Regions from separate parts of the Mesorhizobium sp. WSM4898 genome, predicted to be linked through region 1. Evidence: predicted binding sites of a transcription regulator. Region 1 holds the regulator's gene; each other region holds the start of a gene.
The links. The regulator HrcA, encoded in region 1, represses chaperone genes, less so after heat shock. The targets are predictions, from matches to a motif close to GTTAGCACTCNCNNNNNGNGAGTGCTAAC.
Positions count from the first base shown of each region.

Region 2: a site for HrcA is predicted at 2,656-2,684, ahead of groES (co-chaperone GroES). Genes of this name have one in related genera too.
Region 3: a site for HrcA is predicted at 8,465-8,493, ahead of groES (co-chaperone GroES). Genes of this name have one in related genera too.

Region 1 is NZ_JARTVQ010000001.1:323,474-333,837, forward strand. Features, by position in the region: gene rdgB (RdgB/HAM1 family non-canonical purine NTP pyrophosphatase) at 1-337, opposite strand, end outside; gene P9228_RS01645 (VOC family protein) at 338-748, opposite strand; gene rph (ribonuclease PH) at 831-1,547, opposite strand; gene hrcA (heat-inducible transcriptional repressor HrcA) at 1,712-2,794, shown strand; gene P9228_RS01660 (hypothetical protein) at 2,826-3,023, shown strand; gene P9228_RS01665 (sorbosone dehydrogenase family protein) at 3,134-4,483, shown strand; gene P9228_RS01670 (LysE family translocator) at 4,596-5,213, shown strand; gene cysK (cysteine synthase A) at 5,400-6,380, shown strand; gene P9228_RS01680 (glutathione S-transferase family protein) at 6,828-7,457, shown strand; gene P9228_RS01685 (DUF6596 domain-containing protein) at 7,480-8,727, opposite strand; gene P9228_RS01690 (YciI family protein) at 8,732-9,094, opposite strand; gene P9228_RS01695 (TAXI family TRAP transporter solute-binding subunit) at 9,347-10,306, shown strand; gene P9228_RS01700 (TRAP transporter permease) at 10,345-10,364, shown strand, end outside.
Region 2 is NZ_JARTVQ010000008.1:126,697-137,060, reverse strand. Features, by position in the region: gene P9228_RS25585 (hypothetical protein) at 1-459, opposite strand, end outside; gene P9228_RS25580 (hypothetical protein) at 533-700, shown strand; gene P9228_RS25575 (class I SAM-dependent methyltransferase) at 697-1,326, shown strand; gene P9228_RS25570 (hypothetical protein) at 1,426-2,487, shown strand; gene groES (co-chaperone GroES) at 2,746-3,042, shown strand; gene groL (chaperonin GroEL) at 3,112-4,764, shown strand; gene P9228_RS25555 (LysE family translocator) at 5,092-5,703, opposite strand; partial or broken gene P9228_RS25550 (YkgJ family cysteine cluster protein) at 5,972-6,289, opposite strand; gene P9228_RS25545 (SRPBCC domain-containing protein) at 6,487-7,266, opposite strand; gene P9228_RS25540 (metalloregulator ArsR/SmtB family transcription factor) at 7,266-7,586, opposite strand; gene P9228_RS25535 (CsbD family protein) at 7,728-7,907, shown strand; gene P9228_RS25530 (CsbD family protein) at 8,073-8,252, shown strand; gene P9228_RS25525 (metallophosphoesterase) at 8,381-9,514, opposite strand; gene P9228_RS25520 (hypothetical protein) at 9,660-10,253, shown strand; gene P9228_RS25515 (TetR/AcrR family transcriptional regulator) at 10,299-10,364, opposite strand, start outside.
Region 3 is NZ_JARTVQ010000015.1:28,202-38,565, reverse strand. Features, by position in the region: gene P9228_RS29840 (patatin-like phospholipase family protein) at 1-983, shown strand, start outside; gene P9228_RS29835 (2OG-Fe(II) oxygenase) at 1,063-1,806, shown strand; gene P9228_RS29830 (GYD domain-containing protein) at 1,835-2,161, opposite strand; gene P9228_RS29825 (ABC-F family ATP-binding cassette domain-containing protein) at 2,378-4,000, shown strand; gene htpG (molecular chaperone HtpG) at 4,161-6,053, opposite strand; gene groL (chaperonin GroEL) at 6,325-7,953, opposite strand; gene groES (co-chaperone GroES) at 8,006-8,320, opposite strand; gene P9228_RS29805 (Hsp20 family protein) at 8,668-9,144, shown strand; gene P9228_RS29800 (Hsp20/alpha crystallin family protein) at 9,234-9,743, shown strand; gene P9228_RS29795 (hypothetical protein) at 10,115-10,364, shown strand, end outside.

The sequences.
Region 1 (10,364 bases):
CCACTTCGGTGCGCTGCATGGCCATGCCGAAATCGCGTGTGCCGTCCGCCGTCTCGGCCCAGTTGGCGGTGTAGACGCCGGGCGCCCCGTCGAGCGCGTCGACGCAGAGCCCCGAATCGTCCGACAGCGCCGGCAGGCCGGTGGCCTTGGCGGCGGCATAGGCCTTGATATAGGCATTCTCCTCGAAGGTCGTGCCGGTCTCGTCCGGTTCCGGCAGGCCGTAATCCTTGGCCGACTTCGCCTCGAAGCCGAACGGGGCCATCAAGTCGGCGAATTCGCGCAGCTTGCCTTCATTGTGGCTGGCGACGACGATCTTTTGTCCGTTCAAAGAATGCATTCAGAGACCCCAGATCCTTGGTTCGGCGAACTCGATCGAATTGCCCGAAGGGTCGCGGATATAGATCGAATGTCCGCCCTGCGGCCACTCGAAATCGCTTTCGATGGCGATGTTCTTGGCCGCCAAATGCTTGCGCCATTGGGCGATCTCGGCCGCAGTCGCGGTGAAGCAAAGATGCCCTTCGCCGACCGTGCCGTGCGGCGGCACCTTCAGCCTGGCGTCGGGCGCCGGCGGAATTTTCGTCGCCTCGGCATTGAAGATGAGCAGCACGCCGTTGCCGCAGCGGAAGAAGACGTGGCGACCTTCGACCTTGCCCAGCGGATCCAGGCCGAGGATGTCGCGGTAGAAGGCTTCGGCAGCGGTTAGATCTGTGACGTAGAGCGCTGATTCCAGAATCGCGGAGGGAGTCACGAAGCACCCCCCTCTGCCCTGTCGGGCAGATGGCCGGCAGGCCAGAAGGGGATGCGAAGGATCGTCGACCTCATCGGTGACCCTACGCCACCGCCATCTGCTGCAGGCTCACCAGCCGCGAAATACCCTTCTTGGCCAGCCCCATCAGCGCCGAAAACTGCTCTTCGGAGAAGGGCTCGCCTTCCGCAGTACCCTGGATCTCGACGATGCCGCCCTTGCCGGTCATGACGAAATTGGCGTCGGTGCCGGCCGAGGAATCCTCGAGATAATCGAGATCGATGACCGGCTGTCCGTCATGGATGCCGCAGGAGATCGCCGCGACATGGTCCTTGAGAACCTTGGAAACGCTGGCCATCTGGCGCGCTTCCATCCAGCGCAGGCAATCGTATAGCGCCACCCAGCCGCCGGTGATCGAGGCGGTGCGGGTGCCGCCGTCGGCCTGGATAACGTCGCAGTCGACGGTGATCTGCTGTTCGCCTAGCGCCTGCAGGTCGACAACGGCGCGCAACGAACGACCGATCAGCCGCTGGATCTCCAGCGTGCGGCCGCCCTGCTTGCCGGCGGAAGCCTCGCGGCGCATCCGCTCGCCCGTCGAGCGCGGCAGCATGCCGTATTCGGCCGTAACCCAGCCCTTGCCGGAATTGCGCATCCAGGCCGGCACCTTTTCCTCCAGGCTCGCCGTGCACAGCACATGCGTGTCGCCGAACTTCACCAGGCACGAGCCTTCGGCATGCTTGGAGACGCCGCGCTCGAAGGAGATGGCGCGCATTTCGTCGGGCTGGCGTTTGGAGGGGCGCATTCGGCCTTCTTTCCTATGGTTTTGGATTCGTCGGCGGCTTGTAGACGCATGCGGCGGATGGCGCAAAGGAAAAGGGCGCCAAGGAAACGGCGCAAGCGAAAATGGCCCGGGTTGCGCCAGGGAGGCTTAAGTCTATATCTTTCAATAGGAGGTTTTTCGCTGGAATGAACAAGGCAGTCGATCCCGCATCGCAGCCGCCCGTGCTTCAGTCGCTCGACATGCGCTCGCGCGACATCTTCCGGCGGATCGTCGATTCCTATCTGCGCGACGGCGAGCCGGTCGGCTCGCGCAGCCTGTCGCGCATCCTGCCGTCGTCGCTGTCACCGGCCACCATCCGCAACGTGATGAGCGACCTCGAGCATCTGGGGCTGATCTACGCGCCGCACATCTCGGCCGGCCGCCTGCCGACCCAGACCGGCCTGCGCTTCTTCGTCGATGCCTTCATGGAGCTCGGCGATCTGTCGGACGACGAGCGTCGCGTCATCGAGGCGCAGGTGCGTGCCTCGGGCTCGGGCGCCACGCTGGAGCATATGCTGACCGAGGCCAGCCAGATGCTCTCCGGAATGTCGCGCGGCGCCGGCCTGGTGCTCGCCGCCAAGAACGAGGTGGCTCTGAAGCACATCGAGTTCATCCAGTTGGAACCCACCAAGGCGCTCGCCGTCCTGGTGTCGCAGAGCGGCGATGTCGAGAACCGCGTTGTCGACCTGCCGGCCGGTATCACCGTCTCGCAGCTGCACGAGGCCTCGAACTTCCTCAACGCCCATATCCGCGGCCGCACGCTGGCCGAGGCCCGGGTCGAGATCGCGCGCATCAAAGACGAGACCAGGGCGGCTCTCGACACGCTGTCGCAGGAGCTGGTCGAGAAGGGCCTCGCGGTCTGGGCCGGCGCCGAAAGCGGCCTGCCGGCGCGCCTCATCGTGCGCGGCCGCGCCAATCTTCTGGAAAACGTCACCGCCCAGGCCGATCTCGAATTGCTGCGCCATCTGTTCGAGGATCTGGAAACGCAGGACGGACTGCTGCAGCTCCTCGACCTCGCCGAGGAAGGTCCGGGCGTGCGCATCTTCATCGGCTCGGAGAACAAGTTGTTTTCGCTGTCCGGTTCGTCGCTCGTGGTCGCGCCCTATCGCGACAAGGATGCCCGCGTCGTCGGCGCGCTCGGCGTCATCGGCCCGACGCGATTGAACTATGCCCGCATCGTCCCGATGGTCGACTATACGGCCCAGTTGATTTCGCGCATGCTGAGATAGGCGAGCGGGAAACGTCGCAAGGAGGGTGGAAATGGCGCTGGAATCGTTCAAGGCCCAGATCAGCCTGCTGCTCGAGGAGATGGTGAACCAACCGGAAGACGATCACGAGATCCAGGAGCTACTGCGCGAGAAGCTCAGGGAAATGCGCGCCATGGGCCTGCCGCTGCCGGCCGATCTGGTCGCGCTGGAAAAGCAGCTCGACGACGATCTGGATATCGAAGAGAGCTGAACTGCCGGCGCTTTCCGTCAAAATCCGCATGCCCGGCTTCTCTTTTGGAAAGCCTGCCCGATATTCGCTGTCTGGTTGCTGATGCACGTTGGCGAATAACGGAGAACAGCATGATACGGATTGCCGGCCTTGCCGCCCTCGCTTTGTTCCTGGCCTCCGGCGCCGTCGCGCAGCAGGCCGATCAGCCCTTGCTCACCGGCAAAAAGGCCTTCGGTGACTGGAGGGCCGACCGGCCCGGCGTGCGGCGCCTCATCAGGCCCGACGATCTCCCGAAGCCGAATGTCGCCGAATCCGCCTCGAACGGCGGCGGTGTCACCGATCGCCCCGAGGATGCCACGCCAGCCCTTCCACCCGGCTTTTCGGCCGAACTGGTGGCTTCGGGCATCAGCAGCCCGCGTGTCGTGCGCACGGCGCCGAACGGCGATCTCTTCGTCGCCGACAGCAGGGCGAGCCAGGTCCGCGTCTATCGACTGGCCGAAGGCAGCGCCAAGCCCGCCGAGAAGTCGGTCTTTGCCAAAGGCCTGACCCGGCCCTACGGCATCGCCTTCTATCCGCCGGGCGACAAGCCGCAATGGGTCTATGTCGCCAACAGCAACAGCGTCGTCCGCTTTGCCTATCGCGACGGCGACCTCAAAGCTTCCGGCGAGCCCGAAACGATCGTCTCGGACATCCCGTCGAGCCATCACTGGACGCGCGACATCGCTTTTTCGCCCGACGGCAAAACGCTCTATCTCTCGGTCGGCTCGGGCTCGAATACCGCGGAGGGCATGGGAGCGAGGCCGAAGGGCGGCGTCGAAGAATGGGCGAGATCGGCACCGCTCGGCGCTACCTGGGGCGCGGAGGAAGGCCGAGCGGATGTGCTCGCTTTCGATCCTGACGGCAAGAACCGCAGGATGGTCGCCACCGGCCTGCGCAACTGCTCGGGCATGACGGTGCAGCCGGCTACGGGCGCGCTCTGGTGCGTCGTCAACGAACGCGACGAGCTAGGCGACAACGTGCCTTTCGAATATGCGACCGCCGTCAAGGAGGGAGCCTTCTATGGCTGGCCCTGGTACTATATCGGCGACAACGAGGATCCGCGCCACAAAGGCGCGCGGCCCGATCTCGCCGGCAAGGTCACGGTGCCGGACGTGCTGATCCAGGCACATTCGGCGCCGCTCAACATCGCCTTTTACGAGGGCGGCAACTTCCCGGCCGACTACAAGGGCGACGCCTTCGTCACCCTGCACGGCTCGTGGAACCGCAATGTCCGCACCGGCTACAAGGTGGTGCGGCTGAAGTTCAAGGACGGCAAGCCGACCGGCGAATATGAGGATTTCGCCACCGGCTTCGTCATTGCCGACGATGCGGTCTGGGGCCGGCCGGTCGGTGTCGCGGTGGCGAACGATGGTTCGCTGATCCTGACCGAGGACGGCAACGGCACGATATGGCGCGTCACCTACGGCGACGGCCGGTCCTGAAGCGGCGCTGGTGCAACCGAATCCGGCCGCAAGGCAATTAACGCCGCCCCGGCACCGTGGTAAGAGGCTGCCGCTCTGGATCCCGATCCCGGGATAGCGCTGGGTTCAAACCATGACACTGACAGGATTTCTCGCCTACAGCGCCGCCCTCGGCGTCGCCGCCGCCATTCCGGGTCCCGGCGTGACGGCGCTTGTTGCCCGCGCGCTCGGCTCCGGCTTCCGTTCGTCGCTCGCTATGTCGTTCGGTCTCATGCTCGGCGACATTACCTACCTCACCGCCGTCGTGCTCGGCCTCGCCTTCGTCGCCCAGACCTTCGGCATGGTGTTTCTCGCCATCAAATGGGCGGGCGTCGCTTATCTCGCCTTCCTTGCCTGGCGCTTCTGGACGAGCGGCATCTCGCCCGAAACGGTCGAGGCGCGGAAGAGCAAGAGCGGCCTGGCGTCGAGCTTCATCGCCGGGCTGACGGTGACGCTCGGCAACCCGAAGACGATGATCTTCTATCTCGCCATCACGCCGACCATCGTCGACCTGAAAACGATCACGCCGGCCGACTACGGCATCCTTGTCGCGCTTACCGTTGTCGTCCTGTTCGTGGTGCTGGTCCCCTATCTGGCGCTGGCTGCGAAGGCGCGCTGGTTCCTGAGATCGCCGCGCGCGCTCAAGGTGCTGAACCGCACCGCCGCCGGCTTCATGATGGGAGCGGCAGCCGCCATTGCGGCCCGTCAATAGGCTGCATTCTCAACCGGCCCCCATTTCGGGGAAAGCATCCCCAAAACGGGCGATCCGGAAAATGCATTTCCGGCGCGGGGAGGTTTCAGCAGCCGCCCCACTCGGATATTTTCGGCGAGCAGCCTATCTTGCGCGGCTGAAAGCCTTATTCTGTTTGCCTATGCCTTTGCCTTGGGAGCGAAACCAATGAACAAGCCCGTCACCTCCGCGCGCGTCCCCGGCCGCGGCCGCATCTTCAACTCGATCACCGAGACGATTGGGGACACGCCACTGGTGCGGCTGGATAAGTTCGCCAAGGAGAAGGGCATCGTCGCCAACGTGCTGGCCAAGCTCGAATTCTTCAACCCGATCGCCTCGGTCAAGGACCGCATCGGTGTCTCGATGATCGAGGCGCTGGAGGAGGGCGGCAAGATCGCGCCGGGCAAGACCACGCTGATCGAGCCGACCTCCGGCAACACCGGCATCGCGCTGGCCTTCGCCGCCGCCGCCAAGGGTTACAAGCTGATCCTCACCATGCCGGAGACAATGTCGGTCGAACGTCGCAAGATGCTGGCGCTGCTCGGTGCCGAATTGGTGCTCACCGAAGGCCCGAAAGGCATGAAGGGCGCCATCGCCAAGGCCGACGAGCTTGCCGCGACGCTGCCCAACGCCATCATCCCGCAGCAGTTCGAGAACCCGGCCAATCCGGAAATCCACCGCCGCACCACGGCGGAGGAGGTCTGGAACGACACCAATGGCGAGGTCGACATCTTCGTGGCCGGCATCGGCACCGGCGGCACCATCACCGGCGTCGGCCAGGTGCTGAAGAAGCGCAAGCCTTCGCTGCATGTGGTGGCAGTCGAGCCGGAAGCCTCGCCGGTGCTCTCCGGCGGCCAGCCCGGCCCGCACAAGATTCAAGGCATCGGCGCCGGCTTCGCGCCCAAGATCCTCGACACGACGATCTATGATGAGATCGTCAGGGTCTCGAACGAGGATTCGGTCGCCAATGCGCGCCTCGTCGCCCGCCTCGAAGGCGTGCCGGTCGGCATATCGTCGGGTGCCGCGCTGCAGGCGGCGATCGTCGTCGGCTCGCGGCCGGAAAACAAGGACAAGAACCTCGTCGTCGTCATTCCGTCCTTCGCCGAGCGCTATCTCTCGACGATCCTGTTCGACGGGCTGGGGGCCTAGGCGCTCATCCCTCGAGGAATGGCTTCAGCCCCTCACGGTCGTAGTCCCAGGGCGAAGCAGGAGCGAAACTCCGTCGCGTCGATCCTGGGATCCACGCCGTGACCGTGGCCAGGAAATGCCACGGTCCAGAATGGATACCACCTGTCTTATCCGAGATTAACGGAGCCGCTGCTCCTCCGCAGAAAGACCCGCAAAGCTTGTGACGTGGGGACGTCACGGGATTGATCCTCGGGTCTGCGCGCGTCGCGCAGCTCGTTGCTCGCACGTGGATGACCAAGTCGGGAACGCCACAGCCAATCTCAAGAGCTTGCAGACAAGCGGCACTCCCGGGATGATGCAAGCTGGATCGCTCAAAAAGCGTCTGTGGCAAGCGGAGCCCGGCTTGAGGAAGGCGCCGCTTCCGGTTCAAATCGCCGCCGGCCTCGAATCGGCCGGCGGGAGGATTTTATGTACAAGCTTTACACGCGTCCCGGCAGCGGCGGCTTCGTCGTCGAGGCGGCCTTGGCTATGGCCGGCGCGCCTTTCCGGCAGATCGACGTGCCGAAGAAGGATCCGCCCGATCCGGCTTTCCTCGCCATCAGCCCGTTGAACCAGGTGCCGGCGCTGACATTGCCCGACGGCCGGTCGATGACGGAATCGGCGGCGATCTGCATCCTGCTCGCCGAGCGTCATCCAGAAGCGCATCTGGCGCCGCAAGCGGGCTCGCCGGCGCGCGCCGATTTCCTGCGCTGGATGGCCTTCATGTCGTCGGCGCTCTATCCCGCGATCCTGAGGCTCTATTACCCCCACCGCTACACGGCCGACGCCGATAGCGTGCAGGTGGTCAAGGAGGCGGCTATCGCGGAAATGGATCGCGGCTTTGCCATTCTCGATAGCGCGCTCGCCGGCCGTGAGTGGCTGGCCGGTGAGGAACTTTCGCTGGTCGACATCTATCTCGTGATGCTGGTGGCCTGGCATCCCGACACCAAGAGCGCTCGCGTGGCCTGGCCGAACATCGAACGGCTGTGGGGCAAGTTGCGCCAGCATGCGATCATGCGGAAACTGAACCTTTCTCATGAGATGTGGCCGCAGGACTAGTTGCTGGAACCGCCGTCTCGCCTCAGTTGCGGACCAGCTTCCCCCGCTCGGCCTGCAGGAAATGGCGCAAGGCCGGATCGCGCTCGAGGCCGATCGCCCGCCCATAAGCCTCGGCGGCCTCGGCCGTCCTGCCGAGCCTGGCTAAGAGCTCGGCCCGCGCCGCCCAATAAGGCTGGTAGTCGCCAACCCGCTTGTCGCCGCCGATCTCGTCGAGCGCGGCAAGACCCTCGGCTGCGCCCTCGGCTTCGGCGATCGCGACAGCGCGGTTGATCGCCACCACCGGCGAACCGGCAATCGCCATCAGCGCGTCGTAAAGCTGGCGGATCGCGGCCCAGTCGGTGCGGCCGCTCCGCCGCCTTGCCGTGTGCGCCGACTGGACCGCAGCCTCCAATTGGTAGCGGCCGATGGTTCCCCTGATCGCGGCGCGCCTGAGCAGCGCTTCCGCCTCGTCGATCAGCTTGTCGTCCCAAAGCGCCACGTCGTGCTCAGCCAGCGGCACGAAGTCGCCGTCGGGACTGCGCCGCGCCGTGCGCCGCGCTTCGGCGAAAAGCATCAGCGCCAGGAGCCCGAGCGTTTCCGGCTCGTCCGGGATCAGCGACGCGACCAGCCGGCCGAGCCAGATGCCTTCCGTGGCCAGGTTGCGCCGGCGCGTCTCGGTGCCGGCCGGATCCGACCAGCCCTCGGCGAAGGTGGCGTAAATCGCTTCCAGCACCGCCTCGAGCCGCTCGCCGAGCTCGGCCCGCTCCGGTACCCGGAAGGGGATGGCGGCCTCGCGGATGCGGCTCTTGGCGCGCACCAGGCGCTGGCCCATCGTCGTCGGCGAGACCAGAAAGGCCGAGGCGATGGTTGCGGCGTCGAAGCCAAGCACGGTCTGCAGGATCAGCGGCGCGCGTACGCTGGCCTCGATCGCCGGATGTGCGCAGGCAAACATCAGCCTCAGCCGCTCGTCGGGCAAATCCTCGTGCGTCATGCGCGCCTCCGCCTCTTCGGCAATCAGCTGCAGGTGGCCGCGGGCCGCCTCGCCGGTCAGCCGCCGCCGCACGGCGTCGACGTCGCGGCGGCGCGCCACCGCCAGCAGCCAGGCCTCCGGCTTTTCGGGCACGCCGCTCTTCGGCCAGCGCTCCAGTGCGGCGGCGAACGCGTCGGCCAGCGCGTCCTCGGCGCCGGCAACGTCGCGCATGCGAGCAGCGAGATAGGCAACCAGCTTGCCGTAGCTCTGCCGGGCGGCCGCCTCGGCCGCCGCCCGCGCCGTCTCCGGGCGCTTGTCCATATTGCTAGGACCGGTAGTCGGTCATTTCCCAGATCGGCCGCACCTCGACCGTGCCGGTGCTGGCTGCCGGGCAGCGCGCGCCCCATTCCATAGCGGTGTCGATGTCGGTCGCTTCGATCATGTAGAAGCCGGCAAGCTGTTCCTTTGTGTCGGCATAGGGACCGTCGAGCACATTGGTCTTGCCGTCGGCGAGCCGTATCGAAGTGGCCGCCTGGGTCGGACGCAGCCTTTCGCCGGCGAGGTACGCGCCGGACTTCTTCAAGGCTTCGGTATAGGCACCGTAGGCGGCAAGCGTCTGTTCGGTCTTGTCGCGCGGCGCATTCGCCATTGCCGCTTCGTCATTGTAGATCAAAAGCATGTATCGCATGGTCTTCTCCGTTTTCTCGAAGGCCGCGTCGTCGCGGGCCGACCTATGTCGTGCGGCCACGGCCGATTTCGACAGGCGCCGCGAAAATCTTTCGCCTCCAAAGCAATCGAGCGCAAGCCGGCGCTTTCGCCACCCCTCGATCGTTCGTCTAATGGCTGCAATTGCGGGTTGGCATTTGGCGTCTCCTGTCTAAACTCCCAGCTTCGCGCCGGCAGAGGCGGCGCGGCGCGACCATCAGGAGGAGGAAACAAAATGCTCGATTTCAGGACGAAATTTGTTGCCGCCGGCGCTTTGGCATTGTCGCTCGGCCTCGGCGCCATGTCGGCCGGGGCACAGGAATTCATCACCGTGCTGACCGGCGGCACGTCGGGCGTCTACTATCCCCTCGGCGTCGCGCTGTCGGAAATCTACGGCAAGGGCATCGAAGGCGCCCGCACCCAGGTGCAGGCAACCAAGGCATCGGTCGAGAACCTCAACCTGCTGCAGCAGGGCAAGGGCGAGATTGCCTTCGCGCTCGGCGATTCCGTCAAGCTCGCCGCCGAAGGCAACACCGAAGCCGGCTTCCCCGGCAAGCTCGACAAGCTGCGCGGCATAGCCGCCATCTATCCGAACTATATTCAGATCGTCGCCAGCAAGGAGTCCGGCATCAAGACCCTCGCCGACCTCAAGGGCAAGAGCCTGTCGGTCGGCGCGCCCGCCTCCGGCACCGAGCTCAACGCCCGCGCCATCTTCGCTGCCGCCGGGCTGAAGTATGAGGATCTTGGACGGGTCGAGTACCTGCCATTCGCAGAGTCGGTCGAGTTGATCAAGAACCGGCAGCTCGACGCCACGCTGCAATCGGCGGGCCTGGGCGTCGCCTCGATCCGCGATCTCGCAACTTCGGTGCCGATCAACGTCGTCGCCGTGCCGGCCGAGGACGTCGCCAAGATCGGCTCGCCCTATCTTTCGGTGATCATTCCCAAGGGCACCTATGAGGGCCAGACCGAGGATGTCGCCACCGCCGCGGTCGGCAATTTCCTTGTCACCCGGGCCGATGTTTCCGACGAGACCGCCTATCAGATGACCAAGCTGATGTTCGAGCATCTCGACCAGCTCGCCGCCGCCCATGCCGCCGCCAAGGCGATCGATCCGGCCAAGGCGCTGGACGGCATGCCGGTGCCGCTGCATCCCGGCGCGGAGAAATATTACAAGGAAAAAGGGCTGATCAAGTAAGCGAGGATGGCGCGGCAGTCTGCTATGGAGCGCGTCGGATGAGCAAAGCAACGTCTGG
Region 2 (10,364 bases), on a different contig from region 1:
CGAGGCATGGATCTCGTATTTGTCGAAAGACTGGACGCCGGGAAACGGCATCGGCTTGCCGGCGCGCCGCGCGCGCCGATTCAGTTGCTGTTCCGGCGTTCCCCGATGGTTGAGGCTGCTCTTGACGATAACCTGCCCCTTCCAGCCGTCGTCCTTGCCGACGACGGCGCCGCTGATGCGGCGCTTGGAAATATCGGCGGCGCCGAGATTGAGGCAGAAGGGAAAGGCGCGGGCATACTCGACATAATCGGGCGACGTTACGGTCGCATCGACATGCAGCACCGCGATATCGGCGGCCGGCTTCGCCGACGTGCCGCTGAGGACCTGCACCGAATGGCCGCGGCGCTTCAGTTCCTCCAGCAGATCGAAGAGCATGTACGGGCTGTCCCGGCGCCATAGCAGCCCGCGCCGGCTTTGGAAGCGGTCGAACTCATGCGTGATAACGGCGATGCGTGCCATTGTTCCCCACTTGGCCTATCAAGCGTCGTCCACTATTCGAGCGGATACAACGCGCTACCGGGCTGGGGTTTGCATGACCGAGCATTGGAATGCAATTCGCAAACATTGGCAGTTGCTTGGCTCACCCCTGCGGCGGCCGGCGGAGGTTATCGAAACCTACGATCGCGAGCTCGGCCTTGCCCCGTCGGATGTCGTGATGCTCGGCGTGACACCCGAGCTCGCCGGCTCGGCGCCACGATGACGGCGGTCGACGAGTCTTCGGACATGATTGCCGGCATTTGGCCAGGCGACACCGATACGCGCAAGGCGGTGCAGGGCGACTGGTTCGATCTGCCGTTCGCCGATGCAAGCGTCGAGGCGCTGATCGGCGACGGATGTCTCTCGGTCATCGGCGCCGCCGGCCTCAGGCGCACCCTATTTGCGTCGATCGCGCGCGCGCTCAAGTCCGACGGCCGCGCCGGCATCAGGCTTTACGCCTCTCCCGCAACGCCGGACGACCCGAAGGATGTCCGCGCTCTGGCACTAAGCGGCGGCGTCTCGACTTTCCATGAGCTCAGATGGCGCGTGGCCATGACCGCGATCGGCGACGCGCCGGATTACACGATCCCGGTCAAAGCCATCCTCGAACACTTCGAAAGGGTGTTTCCCGACCGCGAGGAGCTGTCGGCCCGAACCGGATGGGAACTACCGGTCATCGGAACCATAGACGTCTACCGGAACTCGTCCGCCGTCTATAGTTTTGCGCCGGCGGCCGTCTTGATCGAGGAAGCCGAGGTCTTCTTCAAAGCCGTCCGATTGGCCTCGACCGGAAGCTACGGGCTCGCCGAGCGGTGTCCGCTGCTGGTGCTGGGGCCACCTAACCGCTGAAATCTACAGGCAGAGCTGTGACGCAAAAATTGCAAAGCGCCCTGCAATAATTCATCTTCGCCACGTCGAAATCTATCGGCCAAAAAGATGGGCTCGGGCATGAAGATACTTGCGGCATTGCTGTCGATCCTGTTGTGCGCACTCCTCTATCCGTCCTCTCCTGCCGGAGCCGATGGCACTCCCGCAACCATTCCCTTGATAAAACTTGAGTATCCGGGGAGCCCTAAGAATATTCGTATGCTCTATGTGAGAATTCTCTCTCTCGGAAACCGGAAAATCAATCAGCCTCTTTTGCTGGATACCGGCTCAAGCGGAATGACGATCGATTGTCGTTCGACGCTCCCCGCCGGATTATGCTCCGAGAACGGTATCAAGGTTGCGAAAACCCTGGAATTGGACGGTATAATTGTCACGACCCAAAAAGTGGTCATGCACTATGGCACCTACGATGAGTATGGAAATATCGCTTCGGCGCGTGTGACTTTTGGTTCGTCAAGCGCGCTGGCCTCCACGGACAGGCGAATATCGTTCCTAATCCGCTACAAGAAAGTCAGGCGCGACACAGGTGAAGTTGTCGGCGGCCCGCTTTGGCCAAAAGGCATCTTTGGCATCTCGCCCATTGGGGGCGACGGGCCACATCAGATGATCAAATCGCCAATGGACGCAGTGAGCGTGGGACCCGGCCTGCATAGAGGTTACTACCTTTCTGCGATCGGCAGTAAGTGGAAAGCCTGCACAAATGAGGCCGGCAACTGCCCACAGGTAGAAGCCCTCCACGTCGGCATCCCAGATGACGTGAAGAAGAATTTCAAGATACAAAAATGGAAACAGGCCAGCCCGCGATACAATTTCCCCACTCTTGACTCCTGTCTCTCATGGGGCTCTGAGCCGGTTTGTCGGCCGACGCTGTACGACACCGGCAACTCAACCATAATGGTCCCAACCGATACATCCAAACCGTATGCATCATTGAATGTCGGCACCAAGGTGGTGGTGAAAACCGAAGGCCAGGACGATTGGAATTTTACAACCACCTACAAGCCTGAGGTGGAAATTGTCCCTGGCCTTGAACGTAATATCGTCGGTATCCGGTATTTTGAAAGAAACAGCTTGCTCGTCGATCTTGAAACTCAGGAGATCGGCTTGCGGCTTGGATATTAAGCAGCCGATGCTCGGCCGTCCCATCGAACTCACGAGCAATTTCTGCCAAGTAGTCGTGGGGCAACCACTGTGTTTCAGAACCACGTCGGTACATGGAAAAAATTTTGCGCCATTGCCCCTCCCCGCGCGCCTTGACTCTCGCAAGCCACCAGCCTATCTCAGCGCCACGTTAGCACTCGCCTTAGGTGAGTGCTAACTTATATCCGGCCTCGCCGGATGGAGGAACAGTTCTCACCGTTCTCATTCGAGGAAGACAACATGGCAAAGTCCAAGTTCCGCCCGCTTCATGACCGCGTGGTCGTTCGCCGGGTCGAATCCGAATCCAAGACCGCCGGCGGGATTATCATCCCGGATACGGCGAAGGAGAAGCCGCAGGAAGGCGAGATCATCGCCGTCGGCTCCGGCGCTCGCGACGAAGCCGGCAAGCTCGTGCCGCTGGACGTCAAGGCCGGCGACCGTGTGCTGTTCGGCAAGTGGTCGGGCACTGAAGTCAAGCTCAATGGCGAGGACCTTCTGATCATGAAGGAATCCGACATCATGGGCATCATCGGCTGATCATCGGCCTCACCGTCAACTGAATCTTGAATCTGCGGGTTCGACCCGAACCCCTGCCAGGAGCTTACAATGGCTGCAAAAGACGTAAAGTTTTCCCGTGATGCCCGCGAGCGCATGCTGCGCGGCGTCAACATCCTCGCCGACGCGGTGAAGGTCACCCTCGGTCCGAAGGGCCGCAACGTCGTCATCGACAAGTCGTTCGGCGCCCCGCGCATCACCAAGGACGGCGTCACCGTCGCCAAGGAGATCGAGCTCGAGGACAAGTTCGAGAACATGGGCGCGCAGATGGTGCGTGAGGTCGCTTCGAAGACCAACGACATCGCCGGCGACGGCACGACCACCGCGACCGTTCTCGCCCAGGCCATCGTCCAGGAAGGCAACAAGGCCGTTGCCGCCGGCATGAACCCGATGGATCTGAAGCGCGGCATCGACCTCGCCGTCACCGAAGTCGTTACCGCTCTCGGCAAGGCTGCCAAGAAGATCAAGACCTCCGAGGAAGTCGCCCAGGTCGGCACGATCTCGGCCAATGGCGACGAGTCGGTCGGCAAGATGATCGCGGAAGCGATGCAGAAGGTCGGCAACGAAGGCGTCATCACCGTCGAGGAAGCCAAGACCGCCGAGACCGAGCTGGAAGTCGTCGAAGGCATGCAGTTCGACCGCGGCTATCTCTCGCCCTACTTCGTCACCAACGCCGACAAGATGGTCGCCGATCTGGAAGACGCCTACATCCTGCTGCACGAGAAGAAGCTCTCCAACCTGCAGGCCATGCTGCCGGTCCTGGAAGCCGTCGTTCAGACCTCGAAGCCGCTGCTCATCATCTCGGAAGACGTCGAAGGCGAGGCTCTGGCCACGCTGGTCGTCAACAAGCTGCGCGGCGGCCTGAAGATCGCCGCCGTCAAGGCTCCGGGCTTCGGCGACCGCCGCAAGGCCATGCTGGAAGACATCGCCATCCTGACCGGTGGCCAGGTCATCTCGGAAGACCTCGGCATCAAGCTCGAGAATGTCGGCCTCAACATGCTCGGCCGCGCCAAGAAGGTGTCGATCTCCAAGGAGAACACCACCATCGTCGACGGCGCCGGCAAGAAGGCCGAGATCCAGGGCCGCGTTGCCCAGATCAAGCAGCAGATCGAGGAGACCACCTCGGACTACGACAAGGAGAAGCTGCAGGAGCGTCTGGCCAAGCTCGCGGGCGGCGTCGCGGTGATCCGCGTCGGCGGCGCGACCGAGGTCGAGGTCAAGGAAAAGAAGGACCGCGTTGACGACGCTCTGAACGCGACCCGCGCGGCCGTTGAAGAAGGCATCGTCCCCGGCGGCGGCGTCGCGCTGCTGCGCGCTTCGCACGCCGTCAAGGCGACCGGCGTCAATGCTGACCAGGCCGCGGGCATCGCCATCGTTCGTCGCGCGCTGCAGGCTCCGGCCCGCCAGATCGCGGCCAACGCCGGTGCCGAGGCTTCGATCGTTGCCGGCAAGATCCTCGAGAACAAGGCTGCGACCTACGGCTTCAACGCCCAGACCGGCGAGTATGGCGACATGATTGGCATGGGCATCGTCGACCCGGTCAAGGTCGTTCGCACCGCTCTCCAGGACGCGGCCTCGGTCGCCGGCCTGCTGGTCACCACCGAAGCCATGATCGCCGAGGCTCCGAAGAAGGAAGCCGCCGGCGGTATGCCGGGCGGTATGCCTGGCGGCGGCATGGGCGGCATGGGCGGCATGGACTTCTAAGAAGTCCATAAAGCACGCCCATCATTTAACATTGCTCAAGCCCGCAAGCGGGCTTGAGTGGCGGCATGGACTTCTAAGAAGTCCGGTCCCATAGCGAATATGGAAAGGGCGGCAGACATGTCGCCCTTTTTGTTTTGGCATGCGGGCAGCCGGTCCAAAGGCGGGCTTCTATACTGTTGCGATTGGCGAAGGCCTGCGCAACAGCCGATCTCCCCTCTTGAGGGGGAGATCAGCAGCGCCAGCGCCAGCGCTCGGCCATCCCTGCGTCAATCTGATCCGCGTCGCGGACGGGCGATAGTCGAGGCGATGGGCTATATCACGGTTCGCTTACCGATCCGCCAGCGCCAGCTTGGCTCCCAGCATGACGAAGGCGCCGGCGAAAGTGCGGCGCATCCAGGTCAGCACCATCGGCCGCGACACGACATGGCTGCGCACCGAAGCCGCGAACACGCCGTAGACGACGAAGACAAGGAAGGTCATCAGCATGAAGACGCCGGACAGTTCCAGCATCCTGGCGAAAGCGTGCGGCTCCGTGGTGCTGACGAATTGCGGCAGGAAGGCGAAGAAGAAGATTGACAGTTTTGGGTTCAAGATGTTGACCAGGATGCCGGAGGTGATCACCTTTCGGACAGAGCGTGGCGCGGCGTTCTGATCGAGAGCAAGGCCGCCCTTCTCCTTCAGCGTGTTCCAGGCCATGTAGAGCAGATAGGCGACGCCCAGATATTTCAGAGTCTCGAAGGCGACGGCGCTTGTGTGCAGCACCGCCGCAAGGCCGGTGATGGCCGCCGCCATGTGCGGGATGATGCCCAGCGTGCAGCCGAAAGCGGCGATGATCGCGGCGCGAGCGCCGCGCGAGAGGCCGGCGCTCAGCGTGTAGAGAACGCCAGTGCCGGGCGAAGCGACGATAATCAGCGACGTCAACAGGAATTCGATGCTCACGGTTTCCTCCATGGCCTGCACGGCGCGGAAGGTATCGGGAGGTCCGAGCGTGGGCAAGCGGGGAAGAAAGTAATCTCCCCCTTGTGGTCCCCTCGCGAGGAGATGTCGCCGAAGGCGACAGAGGGGGGGTCGCCTCGTGTAGAGCGCGGCCTTTTCCGCGACGCGATCACGTTGGCGATTTATGTGAGACGACCCCCTCTGACCGCTTCGCGGCCATCTCCCCCTCGAGGGGGGAGATCACGCTCTCCGCCGCCAGCCCATGGGCGGCCCTTGCCATTAGGCAGTCGTCGCCGCCGGGCATGCAGGCGCGGCAGACATGCGGGCGGGCTTCGTAAATCGCGCAGGCCGTCTGCTTGCCCACCTCGCCGCGAAGCGCGGTGCAGCGGCCGTCCTCGCAGCGCATGCCTGACAGGTCGGTCGCGACCAGCTCATCGGGGATGCGGTCGAGCTCGGCATCCTCTTCGGTCGAAAAGCGCGGCCAGTCCGCCGAATAGGCGCAGCAGGCGCCGCAGCTCTGGCAGTCGAAGGCGGCTGATGCGTCAAGCAGGGTCAGGAAGGGTCGGTCGTGCGGCAAGGCTATCCTCATGCTGCCAGTGCCCTTAGCACGGAGCCGGGAGATGCGCCGCATCCGGCCGAGCAAAAAATTTTTGTTTTGCCGGGAACCTTTTTCCTGCCTGGCAGTTTTGGGCCTGTCGTCAGCAATTCATGAGCAATCGAGAAAAACTGATGACAAAAGACGCCTCCCGCGCCCTGAAAAAGCGCGAGAGGCGTTTTCTAGTGGCCTTACATGATTGTGCCCATCATCGGCAGGATTTCATAGCGGAAGCCGCGGCCGGAACGCGCCACAGGGTCGCCCTCGGTCACGGCCCTGGCCTCGGCTTCGGTGCTGACCTGCAGGATCAGAAGCCCCCACGGTCCGACTGGATCGGCGACTGGGCCGGCAATCATCATTCTGCCTTCACGAAGCAGGCCGCGCAGATAGTCGGCATGCGCATTCATCAGCGCCCCCTCCTCCTCCGTCAGGGTGAAGGCGAAATCCGGACGCGGCGGAATCAGCCGGCAATGGAAGACCGAAGGCGACCTGGCAGCCGTCTCCTTGGCAAGGAATTCGTCCAACCAGCCCAGCACGCGCTCCCAACCGGAACCGTGATCGCGGCAGGAGTCCCGTCGCGACCCGAAGCCGTCATGGCGCAGCGTCAGCCGGGTGCCGTTCTCGACGGCTTCGAGCGTATAGGTGACGGTGGTGAGGTTATCGCCGTCCCAGGGCGCCTTCCAGGTCATCACCAGACGATGCGGCGGCTCGACCTCGAGATACTCGCCGGCGACATGGAAGTCCTGCCCGTCCGCGCCCTTGCCTTCCGAGCGCCAGGCGCCGCCCGGCCGGACATCGGCCGTGTGCTTCGTCGTCCGGTACATGTTGTCGGCGCCCCACCAGAGCGGGATCTGGTCCTCAGCGGTAATGGCGCGGAAGACGCGCTCCGGCGGCACGGCGATCGTCACCGTGGCAAGGATGGTACCGGCGGAAATGTCGGCGATCGCGCGCGGCTTGTCTTGGATGGCCATCATTCATTCTCCAGGTAGGATTTGAGATTGCCGAGGCTGTGCTGCCAGAAGTCTCGGTAAGGCAGGATCCAGTCGGCGACATCCTTCAATTCCGCCGGCTCCAGCCGGTAGACTCGCTCGCGGCCCTGCCGCTGCTCGGAAACGACGTTGAGCTCGCGCAGTATCCTCAGATGCTTGGAAATGGCCGGCCGACTCTGCGAGAAGGCGGACGCCAGTTCTTTGACCGGCGCGGGGCCCTGCCGCAGCCGGTCGAGGATGGCGCGCCGCGTCGGATCGGCGATGGCGCGGAAGACGGAACGGTCGTGCTCAGCCTGCGGCATAATGCGTATCCATTTGGTTACATATTATGCCGAATTCGGTCGCCGGTCAATTATCCTCGACCGGTGTGCTTTGGCGCAACGGAACCGCGAAGCACTCCGGCCCGTTTCTCCTCGCGAATTGGATCTCCGGGAGATGCGGAGATGGTGAACATGGACCAAATAGTGGGCTTGGCGAAGCAGATCAAAGGTTCGATCCGGCAAGCCGTAGGCAAGGCCACCGGCAACCGGCCGATGGAAATCAGGGGCATGGCGGACAAGTCGGCAGGCCAGGTGCAGAAGGCCTGTGGCGACATGAAAGCCATGCTCAAAAAGGCGATGTGACCAGCAGGCCCCGCGGTCAGATCTCGAACGCCCGGCACGGGCTGTCCGTCATGCCGACAGCGGCGTGATGCGCAGGCCGCACGGAACTCAAACATTGCCCGTTCGTTGTCGTGGCGGATGCGGTTGGCGCGTCCCGCCCCTATTCCAGGCCCAGGAGATGCGGATATGGTGAACAGGCATCAAGTTGCCGGCATCGCCAAGCAGGTAAAAGGCAGGCTGAAGCAGGCGGCCGGCAAGGCCACCGGCAGCCGGCGCCTGCAGGTGGAAGGCATGTCCGAAAGAATTGCCGGCAGGGTTCGCAAGGCCTATGGCGACGTGAAGGACAAGGCTCGCAAGGCGCTCTGACCCATAGCCGCGAGGGCAATGGCCGACCCGCGCGCGGCCTGTTCGTCGTCTGAGCGTCGACCGCGCCAAGACCTCAGAACAGCTCGAACAACGGGCCTGGCGCAACTTACCTGGCGCGCTTTCTCCGTTCAGGTGGCCCAGCTTTTGGCGAAGGCGTTGGTGAAGACGACCTCGCCATGGTCGCCGGCCGCCTCACCCAAGACCACGTCCATGTGGTCATCGGTCACCCGCGCCAGCGCGAAGCCGCCCATGAAAGCCGCCTTCGGCTTGACGAGGTCGAGCCCGTCGCGCCGGTAGATCATCGGCACTGCGTGCTGATGGCCGTGAAAAATGGCGATCACATTATAACCCTTCAGCGTGGCGAGAAGCGCCTGGCGGTCGGCGTCGCCCCACCAGTGCGGACGGCCGGCGCCGTCTTCGCCATAGGTGCGCTTCACTGGATCCCAGCGCTCGACCGAGAAGGTGTCCCAACCATAGTGCTGGAAGAGAATCACCGGACGGCCGTCGCCGGCATAGGTCGCCAGATCCTGCTTCAGCCATGGCAGGCTGCCTATCGCGTCATGGCCGGTGTCGCCGGCGAAGCGATGCGTCTGGACGAGGTGCAGGCCGCCCCAATCCCAGGAATAGCAGTCGGTGTCGACATCGTAATTGGTCGCCGGCACCGGCGGCTTGAAGAAGACGCCGGGGCGATGGTTGACCTCGACATAGTCGCGCATCTCGCGACGGTACCAGTCGACATGGCGCTTCGGCCCATTCTGGTCGAGGTCGTGATTGCCGAGCCCGACATAGACCGGAACATGCACGCGATCGGGGCCGATGCCTTGCTGGTAGCGCTGGCTGAACTGCAGAAGCTGCGTGCCTTCGCTCGGCTCAGTGATCTGGCCGCCGCCGTCATCGGTGATGTCACCGCCGGTGACGAGGCCGAGCGGCGTGGCGATGCGTGTGCCGGCCGAGCGCAGGCCGGTGGCAGCGCCGCTGATCTCGGCCGGCCACTCTTTGTCGTCGATTGCGTTGAGCACGGCCACATTGCGCAGCAATGCCGCGTCGGTCTTGCCCTCCTGCTCGCAATGCGGGCTGAGCCCGGTCGCCATGCGGCAGGCATGGATATCGGCGATGAACAGGAAGGTGGCGTCAATCGGCTGGATAGGCTGGCCGGTCTGGGCGAAAGTGGTGTCCGGCAGGGCGCAGGTCGCGGCAAGGCCGGCCACCCGGGCCAGGAAATCGCGCCGGGACAAAAATGCTGAGGATAAGCGATTCATCATCGCGCCATTGGAACATTTTCAGCGCCGGATCGTCCAGATTGGCGGCTCTTTTCAAGCATTGGTTGAATTCGTGAAGGGCACTTTGGGTCGACAGCGCAGAGAGGGTCTGTCATTCCTTCCAGAACACATTTCCAGGGGAGAAGGCATGAAACCCGTGACGACCTGTGTGGCCCTCTCCATGCTTGCCCTCACCGGCACCGCCGAGGCGGCCGACTGCGTGGACGCCAAATCCGCCAAGGCCGGCTTCGTGCTGGAGAAGCCCGGCATCCGCAGCGAGTTCCGGCCGGCGCCGGGCGGCATGGTCGCGGTCGCCAACAACTACCAGTCGCAATCGCCGCAGACGCAATATCTCTACGCCGGGCTGATCGAGATTTTCCGCGATAGCGACACGGGCCGGCTGTCAATGATCCCGCTCGGCGACCTCAAAAAGCTCTTCCCGCTGAAGGCCGGTGCCAAGAGCAAGACCGAGTTCGTGCGGCTTTCGGCGAAGAAGGCGCCGAAGGGCACCGAAACACTGGCTTTAAGCGTCAAGGGCAAGGACACCTACAAGCTGGGCGACTGCAAATACACGGTGCTGACGGTGAAAGAGACGCTGACCGGCGATTCCGGCGCGGTGATCGACAGCTTCACCGCGCTCTATTCGCCCGACCTGCAAGCGGTGCTGGCGCGACGCTACGACGAGGGGACGAGCGCGCAGAGCGAAGTGGGGTTCGAGACGATCAAGCCGCTGAGGGAGTGAAGGCTGCCTTTCAGTCAGGGACTTAAGATGATCCTCATACCGGCATCAGCGGATTGCCTGCTGCCGCACCACCCTGCGGCGTCGTCTGGCGGGCGAACCGTTCTGTGATGG
Region 3 (10,364 bases), on a different contig from region 1:
ACGACCGCAGCACCTTTGCCGCGTGGCTGGACAGGAACCTGTTCGACGGTGCCACTTACAGCGCCTTCAGACGTCCCGGCGCCCCGCTGGTCTGGATCCACGCATCCGACATCTACAACGGCACGGCCTTCGGCTTCACCTACGACCGTTTCGCGGCCATCTGCAGCGATCTCGACAAGCTTCGTATCGCCGATGCGGTGGCGGCCTCGGCGGCGTTCCCCGCGGTGTTCGCGCCGGTTGTCGTCTCGACGACCACGCCGACAACTAGATGCAACTACAAGCAGCCGGACTGGATCGAACGCGGTCTCAACGATCCGGAGGCACCGGAACGGGTCAAGGCCGCGGCTCGCGCCATGGAGTCCTACCAGAACAACGACCGCGTCAACTACATCAAGCTGCTCGACGGCGGATTGACCGACAACATCGCGGTGGTCGGCTTCGCGGAATCGCTCGACATCGCCGTCAGTCCGCACAGCCCGTTGTCGCCGCAGGCGGCGGTGAGGATGCGAACGCTGATCATGATCGTTGCCGATGCGGGCCGCAGGAAAGAACCCGACTGGGTCAAGGTCAAGCAGGGACCGGGCCTGGTCGACATGATCGACGCCACCGCCGGCACCTCGATCGCGTCCTCGGTGCGCGACGAATTCGATTCCCTCAAGCTCGAATTCCGGCTGTGGCGCGAAAAGCTGGTCAAATATCGCTGCAGCCTCCCGGCGGCGGTGGTAGCGCGCTACCGCGGCAGCCTGTCCGGCTGGAAGTGCCGCGACGTCCAGATGGTGGTTGAACTGGTCTCCTTCGCCGACCTGCCGCCAGACGAGGCAGCCGCGCTGAACGTCATCCCGACCCGGCTGAGGCTGACGCCGGAGCAGGTCGAGCGGACCATCCAGGCCGGCCGCGACGCGGTGCGCCTCAACCCGCGCCTGCAGCAGGCATTCCGCCGCGCGCAGGGCCGCTCGGGCTTCGTTGCGGCCGGTTCACCGTAAAGGTCGCGCCATTTCCGCAGGAATCGGGTGGCCGCCGCTTCGCCTCCGCCCCACTTTGATGGCATCAAAGGAGGCGCTCATGACCGTCCATTCCCTCAACACCAAACGCGCCGGACGCTCCGCCGAATCCCGTGTCGCCGCGCAGGACTGGCGCGCGCTCGTCTCCGAGCTCAACGCCCAGGGCTGCGCTGTCGTGCCCGGCCTGCTTTCGCCGGAGGAATGCGCCGAAATCGCCGCGCTCTATCCGCACGAAGAACATTTCCGCAGCCATGTGGTGATGGCGCGCCATGGCTTCGGCAGGGGCGAGTACCGCTATTTCCGTTATCCGCTGCCTGATCTGATCGAGGGCCTGCGCACTGCGCTTTATCCACGGCTCGCCGGCGTTGCCAACGACTGGAACGAGAAGATGGGCGCCGCGCTCCGTTACCCTTCCGACCACGCCGCCTTCCTAAAGCGTTGCCACGACGAGGGCCAAACCAAGCCGACGCCGCTTCTGCTGCAATACGGCCCCGGCGACTTCAACTGTCTGCACCAGGATCTCTATGGCGCGCTTGCCTTTCCGCTGCAGGTGGCGATCCTGCTCTCCGAACCCGGCAAGGATTTCACCGGCGGCGAATTCGTGCTGACCGAGCAGCGCCCGCGCATGCAGAGCCGCGCCGAGGTGGTGCCGCTCAAGCGCGGCGACGCGGTGATCTTCGCCGTGCACAACCGGCCCGTGGAGGGCACGCGAGGTTACTATCGCGTCAACCTGCGCCACGGCGTCAGCCGCCTGCGCTCGGGCAGGCGACATACGTTCGGTATCATCTTCCACGACGCGAGGTGACACCCCTCCGAGGCGGCTTTTCTCGGCTCTACGTTCCAGGCCGCCGATAACGGATCGCTTTCGCCCTGCTTAGCGCGTCCATCGTCTCCTCGACGCTGAGGAGGACGGTGGTCTCGCAGGAGCTGAGTGCCCCTCCGGCACCGATGGCGAGCACGACGGACGCCATCGAAACATTGTCCGGCGCCTCCCACAGGTTCCACCCGTCGTGTTCGCCGAACGCGTACCAGAACCCGTGCAGCTTTCCGCCGACCGATTCTATGTATGAGCTGGCTGCCTTGCGGCGATCCTCGGGGTTTTCGATCATTCGCGCCCAGGTCTCGGGCGTGTAGCTGAAGCGCGTCAGGTACATGGCCATGGTTGACCTCCCTTGCCAGAGCCCATCAAGTGGTTGGCTCCAGCACTAAGCGCTCGATCGGTCGGCGACGCCAATCAATTTCACCGCGGCTGGGTTCTGCCTCGAAGGAATAGCCGAGCGCGCGGATGCGGCGCTTCTGCCTCTTCCCTCCGCAGCCTCATTCGCGTATGCCCCGGGCAAATCCCGCCATCTCAGCGCAGTTTCCCGGACCGCCCCATGATCCGTCTCGAAAATATCGGCAAGCAGAACGGCCGTCAGATCGTCTTCATCGAAGCCTCGGCCGCCCTGCAGAAGGGCGAGAAGGTCGGCCTCGTCGGCCCGAACGGCGCCGGCAAGACGACGCTCTTCCGCATGATCATCGGCCAGGAGCAGCCGGACGAAGGCCAAGTCTCAGTCGATCGCGGCGTTACCATCGGCTATTTCAGCCAGGATGTCGGTGACATGGAGGGGATGAGCGCCGTCGCCGAGGTGATGGAAGGCGCCGGCCCGGTGAGCGCCGTCGCAGCCGAGATGCGCGAGCTCGAGCACGCCATGGGCGATCCCGACCGCGCCGACGAGATGGACGCGATCATCGAGCGCTATGGCGAGTTGCAGCACCGCTTCGAGGAACTCGACGGCTATGCGCTCGACGGCCGCGCCCGCGAGGTGCTCGACGGCCTCGGGTTCTCCCAGGAGATGATGGACGGCGACGTTGCAAAACTCTCCGGCGGCTGGAAGATGCGCGTCGCGCTCGCCCGTATCCTGCTGATGCGGCCCGACGTCATGCTGCTCGACGAGCCGAGCAACCATCTCGATCTTGAGAGCCTGATCTGGCTGGAGAAATTCCTCAAGGACTATGACGGCGCGCTGCTGATGACCTCGCATGACCGCGAGTTCATGAACCGCATCGTTTCGAAGGTGATCGAGATCGACGCCGGCGCGCTCACCTCCTATTCCGGCAATTACGAATTCTACCAGGAGCAGCGGGCGCTGGCCGACAAGCAGCTGCAGGCGCAGTTCGACCGCCAGCAGGCGATGCTTGCCAAGGAGATCGCCTTCATCGAGCGCTTCAAGGCGCGCGCCTCGCACGCCGCCCAGGTGCAGAGCCGGGTGAAGAAGCTCGACAAGATCGACCGCGTCGAGCCGCCCAAGCGTCGCCAGACGGTGGCCTTCGAGTTCCAGCCTGCGCCGCGCTGCGGCGAGGACGTGGCGACGCTGAAGGGCATCCACAAATCCTATGGCAGCCGCTCGATCTATGCCGGCCTTGACTTCCAGATCCGCCGCCGCGAGCGCTGGTGCGTGATGGGCGTCAACGGCGCCGGCAAGTCGACGCTTTTGAAGCTCGTGGCCGGCGCCTCCGAGCCGGATGAGGGCTCGGTGGCGCGCGGTCCGAGCGTCAAGATGGGCTATTTCGCCCAGCACGCCATGGAACTGCTCGACGGCGAGCGCACCGTGTTTCAGACGCTGGAAGACAATTTCCCGCAGGCCGGCCAGGCACCGCTCAGGGCTTTAGCCGGCTGCTTCGGCTTTTCCGGCGACGAGATCGAGAAGAAGTGCCGCGTGCTCTCGGGCGGCGAGAAGGCAAGGCTGGTCATGGCGCTGATGCTGTTCGATCCGCCGAACCTTCTGGTGCTCGACGAGCCGACCAACCACCTCGACATGGCGACCAAGCAGATGCTGATCGAGGCGCTGGCGCAATATGAAGGCACGATGCTGTTCGTCTCGCACGACCGCCATTTCCTGTCCGCACTATCGAACCGCGTGCTGGAGCTCACGCCGGATGGCATCCACACCTATGGCGGCGGCTATACGGAATATGTCGCCAGGACGGGGCAAGAGGCACCGGGGCTGAGGGGGTAGGGCGGCGCTCTGACCTCCGAGCGTAGTAGCGTGGAGAAGCCTTGACCCGTCGGCAGGACAGAGGGGGGCGCGAAGGATCGCGACCGATCTCACCCTTGCGCCGCCTCCTCGTGAGAAGTCACGGCAGGATCCGGGCTCCGTGAGGCGCCCAACGCCCCCACTACTCCCTCGCCAAACCGCGCTCGATCAGGCGAGCAAGCCGCGCCGAAAACGCCCTGGCATCGGCTGGCTTGTCGCCGTCCAGCACGCGCGCCTCGTCGTAAAGCAGATGCGCGGCGTCTTCCTTGAAAGCGCGCTCGCCGTCGCCGAGCTTCGCCAGCGCCGTGACGCGCTCGTGCCGCGGGTTGATCTCGAGGATCGGCTTCGCCGCCTTGTCGAGGCGGCCGGCGGCGTTGAGCAGCCGCTCGAACTGGCGGTCGGGACCGTGCTCCGGTGCGACCAGGCAGACCGCGCTTTCGGTCAGGCGGTCGGAGGCCTTCACGTCCGAGACCTCGTCTCCCAGCGCCGTCTTCACGAAGGCCAGGAAGGTCGCGATTTCGGACGAGATTTCGGCATCCGGCTTGGACGCGGTGTCGAGCAGCGGGATCTCCGACAGTTCGGCCGCGCCCTGCGTCACCGATTTGAACGGCTTGCCGTCGAATTCCGGCGCCATCGTCGTCCAGAAACTGTCGACCGGATCGGTCAAAAGCAGCACTTCGATGCCGCGCGCCCGGAACCCTTCGAGCTGCGGCGAGACCTCGAGCCGGGCGCGGTCTTCCCCGGCCATGAAGAAGATCGCCTTCTGCCCTTCCTTCATCGCGGCGACATAATCGGCCAGGCTGCGCAGCGTCTCGCCGGAAGCGGTCGAGCGGAAGCGGGCGAGCTTCAGCAGCTGCTCGCGCCGCTCGTAGTCCTCGTAGATGCCTTCCTTGAGCACGACGCCGAAATTCTCCCAGATCTTGGCGTAGGCCTCGGCATCGTTATCGGCGAGTTTGCCCAGATCGCCGAGGACGCGGTTGGTGACACCCTTGCGGATCGCGGCGAGCAGCGGGCTTTCCTGGATCATCTCGCGCGAGACGTTGAGCGGCAGATCGGCGGAATCGACCAGGCCGCGCACGAAGCGCAGATAGCGCGGCAACACGTCGGCATCGTCGGTGATGAAGACGCGCCGCACGTAGAGCTTCATACGACCCTTGCGGTCCTGGTCGAAGAGATCGAACGGACGCGAGCCCGGCACGAAGGCAAGTGCGCTGTATTCGTGCCGACCCTCGGCGCGGAAGTGGATGGTGGCGGCCGGCTCGTCATACTGGCCGGCGATGCTGCGGTAGAAGTCGGTATATTCCTCGGGCTTTATGTCGCTCTTCGGCCTCACCCAGAGCGCCGTGCCGTCGGCGACATCGCGCGGCTCGGCGCCCGGCTTCTCAACAAGCGTGATCGGCACCGGCACGTGGCCGGACTGCGACTTCGCCAGCCCTTCGAGCCGGTAAGGCGTGGTGTAGGAACTCGCATCGTCCATCAGATGCAGCACGACGCGCGTGCCGCGCCTGGGAGCTGCCGCAAGCGGCACGGGAGCGATCTCGTAGGTGCCCTTGCCGTCGGAAGACCAGCGCCAGGCTTCCTCGCTGCTGGCCTGCCGGCTGATGACATCGACATGATCGGCCACCATGAAAGCGGAGTAGAAGCCGACGCCGAACTGGCCGATGAGTTGCGAGTCCTCAGTCGCCTTGCCAGCCTCGACGCGCTCGATGAACGCACGGGTGCCGGAGCGTGCGATGGTGCCCAGAGCCTCGGCCATCTCCTCGCGGCCCATGCCGATGCCGTTGTCCTCGACGGCAAGCTGCTTGTTGTCGGGGTCGGCCGAAATAGTGATGCGCGGCTTTGCGTCCTCGCCCAGCAGCTCGGGACGGGTGATCGCTTCGAAGCGCAGCTTCTCGCACGCGTCCGCGCCGTTGGAGATCAGCTCGCGCAGGAAGACGTCCCGGTCCGAATAGACCGAATGCACCATCATGTGCAGCAGCCGCGAGACATCCGCCTCGAATGTCCTGGTTTCCGTCGTCTTGGTATCCGTCGTCATTCAGAATCTTCCCACATAGTAACTCTGGCCCGTCGCGCCGCGGCGTGTCGAAGCTGCCGATCTCCGCCGATGAGGGGAGATGTCCGACAGGACAAAGGGGACGCGTCCCGCCAGCCGATCTGTCGCGGAGTGCTTTCTCGCTTTTCCGGTTCTTGTCAATTCAGAAGGGTGCCGTTTCCCTCGCGCTCCCTTTTGCCCTGCCGACCAATCTCCCCCAATTGAACCCTGTCGGGGGAGATTGGCTGTGTCGGCGCCGCGCCTCCCCAGCGTCCTAGAAGTCCATGCCGGCGCCGGCGGGCATGGCGGGTGCCGCTTCCTTCTTCGGCTTCTCGGCGACCATCGCCTCGGTGGTGACGAGCAGGCCGGCGATCGAGGCTGCATCCTGCAGCGCGGTGCGCACGACCTTGGCCGGATCGATAACGCCCTGGCTGAAAAGATCGCCATATTCGCCGGTCTGGGCGTTCCAGCCATAGGCGAAATCGGTCTTCTCGCGCAGCTTGCCGACGATGATCGAGCCTTCCGCCCCGCTGTTCTCGGCGATCTGACGCGCCGGCGCCTCGATGGCGCGCCGCACGATGTCGACGCCGTATCTCTGGTCGGGGTTGTCGGCAGCCACCGCGTCGAGCGCATTGGCGGCCCTGAGCAGCGCCACGCCGCCGCCCGGAAGAATGCCTTCCTCGACCGCCGCGCGCGTCGCATGCATGGCATCGTCGACGCGGTCCTTGCGCTCCCTGACCTCGACCTCCGTCGAACCGCCGACGCGGATCACAGCCACGCCGCCGGCGAGCTTGGCCAGACGCTCCTGCAGCTTCTCGCGATCGTAGTCCGAGGTGGTCTCCTCGATTTGCGCCTTGATCTGCGCGACGCGGCCCTGGATCTCCTCCTTCTTGCCGGCGCCATCGACGATCGTGGTGTTCTCCTTCTCGACCACCACTTTCTTGGTGCGGCCGAGCATCTCCAGCGTGACGTTCTCAAGCTTGATGCCGAGATCCTCGCTGATAGCGGTGCCGCCGGTGAGGATGGCGATGTCCTCCAGCATGGCCTTGCGGCGGTCGCCGAAGCCCGGAGCCTTGACGGCCGCAACCTTCAGGCCGCCGCGCAGCTTGTTGACCACCAGCGTCGCGAGCGCCTCGCCCTCGACATCCTCCGCGATGATGAGCAGGGGCTTCGCCGACTGAACCACCGCCTCCAGAACCGGCAGCAGCGCCTGCAGGTTGGAAAGCTTCTTCTCGTGGATCAGCACATAGGGCTCTTCGAGCTCGACGCGCATCTTATCCTGATTGGTGATGAAGTAAGGCGAGAGATAACCGCGATCGAACTGCATGCCTTCGACCACTTCCAGCTCGGTGTCGGCGGTCTTGGCTTCCTCGACGGTGATGACGCCCTCGTTGCCGACCTTCTGCATCGCCTCAGCAAGGAAACGGCCGATCTCGGCATCACCATTGGCCGAAATCGTGCCGACCTGGGCGATCTCGTCATTTCTGGTCACCTTGCGGGCGTTGGTCTTCAACTCCTGAACAATAGCCTCGACGGCTTTGTCGATGCCGCGCTTCAGATCCATGGGATTCATGCCGGCGGCAACGGCCTTGGCACCTTCCCTGACGATGGCCTGGGCGAGAACGGTCGCGGTGGTCGTGCCGTCGCCGGCGATATCGCTGGTTTTCGAGGCGACCTCGCGCACCATCTGCGCGCCCATGTTCTCGAACTTGTCCTCGAGCTCGATCTCCTTGGCGACAGTGACGCCGTCCTTGGTGATGCGCGGAGCGCCGAACGACTTGTCGATGACGACATTGCGGCCCTTAGGGCCGAGCGTGACCTTCACCGCGTCGGCGAGGATGTTGACGCCGCGCAACATGCGGTCGCGGGCGTCGGAATGGAATTTCACTTCCTTGGCAGCCATTGGAACACTCCTTCAGCAGGCACCTTTCATTCACCGATCGGGTTGGGCCGGTTCAAGCCGCTTTTCCCAACGCCGATGTCTGCTCGACCACACCCATCACGTCGCTTTCCTTCATAATGAGCAGGTCTTCACCGTTGAGCTTGATCTCGGTGCCGGACCACTTGCCGAACAGGATGCGGTCGCCGACTTTGACGTCGAGGGGAATGAGCTTGCCGCTCTCGTCGCGCGCGCCGGAACCGACGGCGATGATCTCGCCTTCCTGCGGCTTCTCCTTCGCCGTGTCCGGGATGATGATGCCGCCGGCCGTCTTCTCCTCGGCCTCGACGCGGCGGACCAGAACGCGGTCATGCAATGGATGGAACTTCATATCGTTCTCCTTCGGGACAAACAGATTTTGAGAGGTTCCTCCACTCCGGACCGGAAGGACCGGAGCGGGGCTCGCGACCCTTTCGGCCTCGCGCATGTGGATTTGGTTTTGCACGCGCCGGTTTCAAGAGGCCGCAAGAAATTTTTTGGCACTCGCAACAGCCGAGTGCTAGCGCCGTGAAAACAAAGGTAATTATGCAGCTTTGACGGGCGCGCCCCGGACCTCTTGACGGCAAAGGAATCAATTCCCAAATCGAACCTGCCGGCGCCTGATGTGGCCGGCAAGGTCAAGGAGCGCCGCTGCCTTGGCGCTCCTCGTATCTATGTTGCTCAATGGAGGATGTAGCTATGAGAACCAGTTTCGACTTTTCTCCCCTGTTCCGGTCGAGCATCGGCTTCGATCGAATGCTGAACGCGCTCGAGACCGCAAGCCGCATCGAAACCGCTGACAACTGGCCGCCCTACGATATCGCCAAGAGCGGCGAGGACGACTACCGCATCACCATGGCCCTGGCAGGCTTCAGCCAGGACGAACTGGCCATTACCCAGGAGCAGAACATGCTGATGGTCTCTGGCCAAAAGGCAGGCGAGGACAACGGCGAGTACCTGCATCGCGGCATTGCCGGCCGCGCATTCCAGCGTCGCTTCGAGCTTGCCGATCACGTCAAGGTCGTCGATGCGAGCCTCGTCAACGGTCTGCTGACAATCGACCTCAAACGCGAGATCCCGGAAGAAATGAAGCCGCGCCGGATCGAGATCACGGCGGACAAATCATCGCCAACGGCCGCGACAAAGAAAATAAAGGCCGACAACAAGGCGGCCTGAGCCTTCTCGCCGCGCTTTGCGCCAAGCGCCGGGTGATGTTCCCGGCGCTTGTGGGCCTTGTCTTCCGGATGAACAGAAAGGAGGAAAACATGAGTGTTCGTGATCTGATTCCCTGGGGCCGAAACAATGGTAACCAGGTTCCAAGTGTCTTCCGCGACGGCGAACGCGATCCTTTCCTGTCGCTGCATCGCGAGGTGAATCGGCTGTTCGACGACGTCTTCCGGGGTTTCGGTTCCGGCTTGCCATCCCCAGGCGGCGTATCAGCCTTTGGTGCCGGCTGGCCGAGCGTTGAGATCTCCGACAACGAGAAGGAGATCAAGGTGGCGGCCGAAGTCCCGGGCCTGGACGAGAAGGACATCGAGGTGCTGCTTGATGATGGCGTGCTGACGCTGAAGGGTGAAAAGCGCTCCGAGACGGAGGACAAGGAGCGGCAGTTCTCCGAGCGCATCTATGGCCGCTTCGAGCGTCGAATCCCGCTGGGCTACGAGATCGAAGAAGACAAGATCGATGCCCGCTTCAAGAACGGCGTGCTGACGGTAATGCTGCCCAAGACCGCGAAGGCGCAGTCGCAGGCCAAGCGTATCGAAATCAAGAGCTGATGCCTGGATGCAGGGGTTGGACCGGCGGGTCCGGCCCCTGCGGCATGACGGAACCTCGGCGCTAGATGGAACGGCCAACGCTGGCGTAGGTGCTGGCTGGAGCGTGGCTCCCCTTCCAACGAGTGATCCGCCCGCAGCGGGCGCCAGGTGCTCGCTTGCGGCTCGATGACGTGCGGCCGACGCAGGCCATTCTAACCGTTTACCGCGCTGAGCGCAGATGCCGCTGACGGAACACCGCGCAAGCCTCTGGAAATCCGCGATAACCTTAATTCCTTCCTTCTTTTGGTCAGGCTTCCCGTACGGAACGTTAAGGGCTAGATTAGCAATTCGTTAAGTAATACGGCGGGTGTGAGCGTAAGAGGTGTGCCGTTATGAATTTCAAATCCCTGATCAAACGGGCCGAGGACGTAGACAAGGAATTTCAAGAGCTCCAGTCGGATCTGGCAGAGGCTTTCGAAGAATGTCTTTCGGCTGACGAAGAGACGTCCCCGGGATACGATTCTGCCGCCGACCTGGCGGCAAGCGAGGAGGATCCGCCGGGCGAGACTCAGTCCGAGGGTTCCGCCTCCCGGCTGACGCCGCACACCCAGACACGGTTGGCCGCCTTGGAAGCCGTTTCCG